DNA from 2 places in the Cupriavidus sp. FW306-01-F10A genome. Region 1 is predicted to be linked to the other one. Evidence: riboswitches for the same ligand, from Rfam matches in the RefSeq annotation. Region 1 holds a riboswitch; the other holds the start of a gene.
What was found. A riboswitch is a leader RNA that binds a small molecule or an ion and turns the genes downstream of it on or off. The one in region 1 is predicted to bind glycine.
Positions count from the first base shown of each region.

Region 2: another riboswitch for glycine. It lies ahead of AC3WLF_RS25350 (D-amino acid dehydrogenase); the one in region 1 lies ahead of gcvT (glycine cleavage system aminomethyltransferase GcvT).

Region 1 covers NZ_JBYSYA010000015.1:50,638-53,841, reverse strand. Annotated here, with positions in the region: gene AC3WLF_RS20885 (UvrD-helicase domain-containing protein) at 1-660, opposite strand, end outside; gene AC3WLF_RS20880 (YMGG-like glycine zipper-containing protein) at 943-1,170, shown strand; glycine riboswitch at 1,248-1,335, shown strand; glycine riboswitch at 1,357-1,482, shown strand; gene gcvT (glycine cleavage system aminomethyltransferase GcvT) at 1,582-2,709, shown strand; gene gcvH (glycine cleavage system protein GcvH) at 2,799-3,179, shown strand.
Region 2 covers NZ_JBYSYA010000023.1:4,010-7,213, forward strand. Annotated here, with positions in the region: gene AC3WLF_RS25350 (D-amino acid dehydrogenase) at 218-1,531, opposite strand; glycine riboswitch at 1,543-1,661, opposite strand; glycine riboswitch at 1,662-1,760, opposite strand; gene AC3WLF_RS25355 (TonB-dependent receptor) at 1,917-3,204, shown strand, end outside.

The DNA of each region.
Region 1 (3,204 bases):
GACCAGGAAGTAGCGCAGGCGGTTCTGCCACTTGAGTTGCACCGTTTCATTGCGCGCGAACAGCTCGGCGGGCAGGCGGATCAGGTCGTCGAAATCCACCGCCTGGTAGGCGTGCAGCGTGGCCACGTAGTTGCGGTAGACCAGCGCGGCCTGGTGCTCGTCGGCATTGGCGGCCTGCGCGATCGCTGCCTCCGGATCGACCATGCCGTTCTTCCATAGCGAGATCGTGCCCTGCACGCCGCGGATCAGCTTCTTGTCGGTGGTGCCCAGCTGCTCCTGGATCAGGCCGAAGCAGTCGTCCGAATCCATGATCGAAAACTGCGGCTTCAGGCCCACGTGCTCGGCCTCCATGCGCAGGATCTGCACCCCGAGCGAGTGGAAGGTACAGACCGTCAGCTGTTTGAGCGGGATGCGCTTGCCCTCGCGCGTGGTCTTGCCCTCCATCAGCTTGCCGATGCGCTCCTGCATCTCCTTGGCGGCCTTGTTGGTAAAGGTGACGGCGGCGATATGGCGCGGCTCGAAGCCCTTGTCCTCGATCAGATGCGCGATCTTCTGCGTGATCACCCGGGTCTTGCCGGAGCCCGCCCCGGCCAGCACCAGGCAAGGGCCGTCCAGGTAGCGGACGGCTTCGGATTGGGCGGAGTTCAGGCCATGGGTCATGCGTGGGATGCGGTTGGAGGCAGGGAAATCGGCAGGAACAGCGGCAGGCCAGGCGGGACACGCCAGCACCCAAAAAACGGGCATGGCAGCAAAGCTGCCGATGTTAACACGCTGGTCGCGGCAGGTCAGTCAGCGCAAACCGCGTTGACACGGCCGGTTGTGTCACCGGCGTAACACTTCGTAAAGGCCGGAGCCAATCGCGCAACCAAACGCTCTAACTAGTATGTCCCCTGGCCTGCGCGGCGGGGTTGACATGCTTGAATCATCACATCGGAGCCAATAATGAAAACCCTGCAGACTTTGACCAAGGTGACCCTGATCGGCGTGACCGTCGCGGCCTTTGCCGGTTGCGCGGATATGACCCCGAAGCAGCGTAATACCGCCATTGGCGCGGGCGCGGGCGCCGTGGGCGGCGCCATCCTCACCGACGGTAGCGCGCTGGGTACGCTGGGTGGCGCGGCCGTGGGCGGCGTGATCGGTAACGTTGTCACCGACGACAAGAAGAAGTAAGCCAGACCACCGCAGCGACAGGTACGGCAGGCTCCCCTGGCCGGTTTGACAAAGGCCGGGGCCTCCCGTACATTGCGCGCATCCGACCGGGAGAGCGCGCATCGCCTGCGCCGCCGAAGGGGTATCACCCGAAAACTCTCAGGCACCACGGACCGATCGGATCGGCATGCAATATGCACACAATGCATGCCGAACTCTGGAGAGCGGCACCCGCCATTCGTGGCGAGCGTGCCCACCGAAGGGGCGCACGAGGAAGGGGTCCGGCAGGATCCGCCTTGTAATCTCTCAGGTATCGAGGACAGAGGGGTCATCCGCCGCAGCGGATTGCCACGCCACATTCAGGCGCGGCGAGCGTTGCGGCGGATGGCCCTTTTTTTGTTTTCGCCAACCGAGACTGCCCCAGAGGATTCCATGACGCTCCAGGCCACGCCCCTCAACGCCATCCACCGCGCCCTCGGCGCCCGCATGGTTGATTTCGGCGGCTGGGACATGCCGGTCAACTACGGCTCCCAGATCGAAGAACACAATGCCGTGCGCACCGACGCCGGCATGTTCGACGTGTCGCACATGTGCGTGGTCGACCTCGCCGGCGCCAATACCCGCAGCTTCCTGCGCGGCCTGCTGGCCAACAATGTCGACAAGCTGCAGACCCCGGGCAAGGCGCTCTACTCCTGCATGCTGGATGAGAAAGGCGGCGTGATCGACGACCTGATCGTCTACTTCTTTGCCGAGGACCGCTTCCGCCTGGTCGTCAACGCCAGCACCGCGCTGGGCGACATCGAATGGATCCGCGCGCGCAATGCCGCCACCGGCAGCGATGTGACCATCACGCCGCGCCGCGACGATGTTGCGCCTGCAGGCGTGCAGCCTCTGGCCATCGTCGCCGTGCAGGGGCCCAACGCCCGCGCCAGGGTGTGGAGCACCTTCCCCTCGACCCAGCCTTCGGACACGCTCAAGCCCTTCAACGCCGCCGTGGTCCAGGACCCGGCCATCGGCGAGATCATGGTGGCGCGCACCGGCTACACCGGCGAAGACGGCTTCGAACTGGTGGTGCCGGCCGAGAACGTCGCCGCCGTCTGGGAAAAGCTGAACGCCGCCGGCGTGCGCCCCGCAGGCCTGGGCGCGCGCGACACGCTGCGCCTGGAAGCCGGCATGAACCTGTACGGCCAGGATATGGATATCAACACCTCGCCGCTGGATGCGGGCCTGGCCTGGACGGTGGACCTGCAGAGCGAGCGTGACTTCACCGGCAAGGCGGCACTGGCCGCGGCCGGTTCGCGCCAGCAATTCCTCGGCCTGATCCTGCGTGACAAGGGCGGCGTCCTGCGCGCCCACCAGAAAGTGATCACGCCGGCCGGTGACGGTGAAATCACCAGCGGCACCTTCAGCCCGTCGCTGTCCCAGTCCATCGCCTTTGCCCGCCTGCCCAAGGATGTCGCCGTGGGCGATACCGTGCAGGTGGAGATCCGCGACCGCAAACTCAACGCGACTGTGGTTAAACTGCCGTTTGTGCGTAATGGCAAGGCACTCGTGAGCTGAGGCTCACCCAACGGTCGCCCTCGCCTGCCGGCAGCTTCGCCGGGCAGGCATCACCCAACAAGAAACAAATCTGTATCCGGAGAACCTTCATGAATTTCCCCGCTGACCTCAAGTACACCGAGTCGCATGAGTGGGTACGCGTCGAAGCCGACGGCACGCTCACCATCGGCATCACCGACCACGCGCAGGACGCGCTGGGCGACATCGTCTTCCTGGAACTGCCCGAAGTGGGCAAGTCGGTCGGTGCCGGCGATGCGCTGGCAGTGGTGGAATCGGTAAAGGCCGCTTCCGACATCTACGCCCCCGTGGCCGGCGAAGTGATCGCCGTCAACGAGGCCGCCACGGCTGCCCCGGAGAGCGTCAACGCCGACGCCTTCGACGCGTGGCTGTTCAAGCTCAAGCCGGCCAACGGCGACGACGTCAACGGCCTGATGTCGGCCGACGCCTACAAGGCCAGCGTCGGCGCCTGACGCCGGCCGCGCCGGTCCATGGTTG
Region 2 (3,204 bases), on a different contig from region 1:
GCGAATCTGTTCTTTGTTGGCTGGTTCGTGTCTATGGTCGCAGCCTCATTAATTGGTGGATGGCTTGGATACTCATCCGGGCGAAGATAGGGCATCACGTCCACTATTCTTCAAGCGTATACATGCGCCGCCCCATGCTTCCATCATGGCGCGGCGCTGTTCGAGCACAGTGGCCCCTATCCCACAAGTGGGAGAGTGGGAGAAAACACCCGCGAACTCAGGCCTTGGCCAATGCCAGCGGCGCACCCGGCGCGACTGCCACGTTCGCGCCGAAATGCTGGTCGACAACTCCCGCCACCATATCAGCCGTCACCGCCGACAAAGTCCACCCCAGGTGCCCGTGCCCGGTGTTGTAGAAGATGCATGCCGCCCGCCCGCGCCCCACGCGCGGCAGCATATCCGGCATCATCGGCCGCAGCCCGGCCCAAGGCACCACGCTGCGCGTGCTGACGCCGGGGAAGCACTGCTGCACCCATTCCACCAGCGGGCGGATGCGGTCGGCGCGGATATCGCGGTTGTAGCCGTTGAACTCGGCGGTGCCGGCCACACGGAAGCGGTCGTCGCCGAGGCGGCTGGTGACCAGCTTGGTTTCGTCGTCGAGCAGGCTGACCACCGGTGCGGCGGCGCGGCTGGCCTCGTCGGTCAGGTTGACCGTGATCGAATAGCCCTTGACCGGATAGATGTTGACCCGGTCGCCCAGCCCCGCGGCCAGCGCGCGGCTGGCGGTGCCGGCGCAGATCACGGCGCCATCGAAGCTGGAGGTGGCCGTGTCGGCGCCGTCCTGCACGGTCACGGTGGCGCGCCTGCCGTCGGCCTTCACCGCCCGCACGTCCTGGCCGTACAGGCAGCGCACGCCCAGCCGATCGATGGCTGCGGCCAGGCCGCTGGTGAACTTGTGGATGTCGCCGGTGGAATCGCTCTCGGTGAAGTAGCCGCCGTAGTACGAGCCGGCCAGCGTCGGCTCGATCGCGCGCATCTCCTCGGGCGTCACGGCGCGCCGCTCCAGCCCGCCCTGCGCCAGCAGCGCCGAGACCCGGCCGGCATGCTCGAAGCCGGCCTTGTCGCGGTAGATATGGAGGATGCCTTCCTTCTTCAGGTCGAAATCGATGCCTTCCTGCGCCGCCCAGGCGAACAGGTGTTCACGCGCGGCGATGGCCAGGCGCGCGGTCTCGATGGTGTTGCGGCGGTAGTGGGGGATGGCGGCGATGAACTCGGCGAACCAGGACAGCTTGTGCCAGTTGGGCCGGGGATTGACCAGCAGCGGGGCGTCGTTGCGCAGCATCCATTTCATGCCCTTGACGATGGTCGACCAGTGGGTCCAGACCTCGGCGTTGGAGGCCGACAACTGGCCGCCATTGGCGAACGAGGTCTCCATGGCGGCATAGCGGTGGCGTTCGAACAGTGTGACGGAGAATCCGCGCCGGGCCAGCGCGTAGGCCGTGGTGACACCCGTGATGCCACCGCCGATGACAGCGATTGATTTCATGATCTGCAGGTTCCAGGAACGTCGATGGTGGGAGCCCGGACGCAATATGCGTGGCGGACGCCCCCTCTGTTCTGGACCTGAGAGATTCACGACACCCGGCCGCGAGGGCGGGGCGCGCTTGCTCCTTCGGTATGCCGGCGGACGATAGCGTCCGGCATTCTTCAGAGTGTACTGACTGGTGATGCCGGTCCTTTTGCCTGAGAGTTTCCGGGGCGGTTGCTCCTTCGGCGCTGTCCGCGGCGGGCGCCGCGACAGTCTCTCCCTGCATCACATTGGCTTGATGCCAATCGGGGCAATGTAGTGACAAGGCTCGACGTTGGATATGCGGGTTAACGCTTAGGCGGCCTGCCGCCCGCGTCGCTATGTCGCATCGGCCTGCGTCCCCGTGCCCCATAAAATGTCAGCGCTCGCTCTCGGGGAGAGGCGCCGTATGCTGCGCTCAGGTGGAGTGAGTCGAAAAAGACGACAACAAGGTTTTCCAGTGAAGAAAAATCGCATTGCACTGGCCGTTTCGGCGGTGCTGATGGGCCCCGCCGTCGCCGCCGCCCAGGTGGTGGACGCGCCCGAGCCGCTGCAGGAGGTGGTGGTCTCGGCCAAGTCGGAGCGCGCCGAGACGCCGGCGATACCGCCCAACACGCCCTCGCCGGCCTACGGCATCAGCAGCCGCCGCATGGCCGACTTCAATGTGGTGAACACGGAAGACGCCCTCAAGTACGCGCCCAACCTCGCCGTACGCAAGCGCTTCATCGGCGATATGAACTCGATCATCTCGGTGCGCAGCACCAGTTCGCGCCAGTCGGCGCGCGGGCTGGTGTATGCGGACGGCCTGCTGCTGTCCAACCTGCTGGGGTCGGACTTCAGCTTCCCGCCGCGCTGGTCGCTGGTCAACAGCGCCGAGATCGAGCGCATGGATGTGCTGTACGGCCCGTATTCGGCGCTATATCCCGGCAACTCGCTGGGTGCGACGGTGCTGATCACCACGCGCACGCCGGAGAAGCTCGAGGGCGATGCCAGCGTGCAGCTGTTCACGCAGCGCTTCAGCCTGTACGGCACGCACGACAACTTCAACGGGGTCCACGCCAACGCCTATGTGGGCGACCGCGTCGGCCCGTTCTCGTGGCTGGTCAGCGTGGACCGGCAGGACAGCAAGAGCCAGCCGTTGAGCTTCTATACCGCGGCACGCTCCACGGCCCGTGCCACTTCTGCCGACAAGCCGGTCACCGGCGCCTACTTCGACCAGGACCAGACCGGCCGCGACCGCGTGGTGATGGGCGTGAACAGCGAGGGCGTCACGCACACGGTGCAGGACCAGCTCAAGCTCAAGCTTGGCTACGACATCACCAATACCCTGCAGGCGCAGTTCACCGCGGCCTATTGGCAGCAGGACCGATCCAGCGCCACCGGCAGCTACCTGCGCGATGCCGATGGCAATGTTGTGTCGAGCGGTCCCGTGAATATCGGCGGCTATCGCTATGTGATTCCCGCCAACGCCTTTGCCCCCAGCAATGGCGAGGACGCGCGCTGGCTCTATGGCCTGTCGCTGCGCACGCGCAATGAGACCGGCTGGAATTTCTCGGGCGTGGCGTCGCTGTTCGATGTCAGCAAGGACATCAGCCGCAGCGCCAACACCGCCGGCAGCGGGCCGGGCACGGTGACCTATGGCGACGGCACCGGCTGGCGCACGCTCGACCTGAAGGCCGACTACCGCCCGCAGCAGC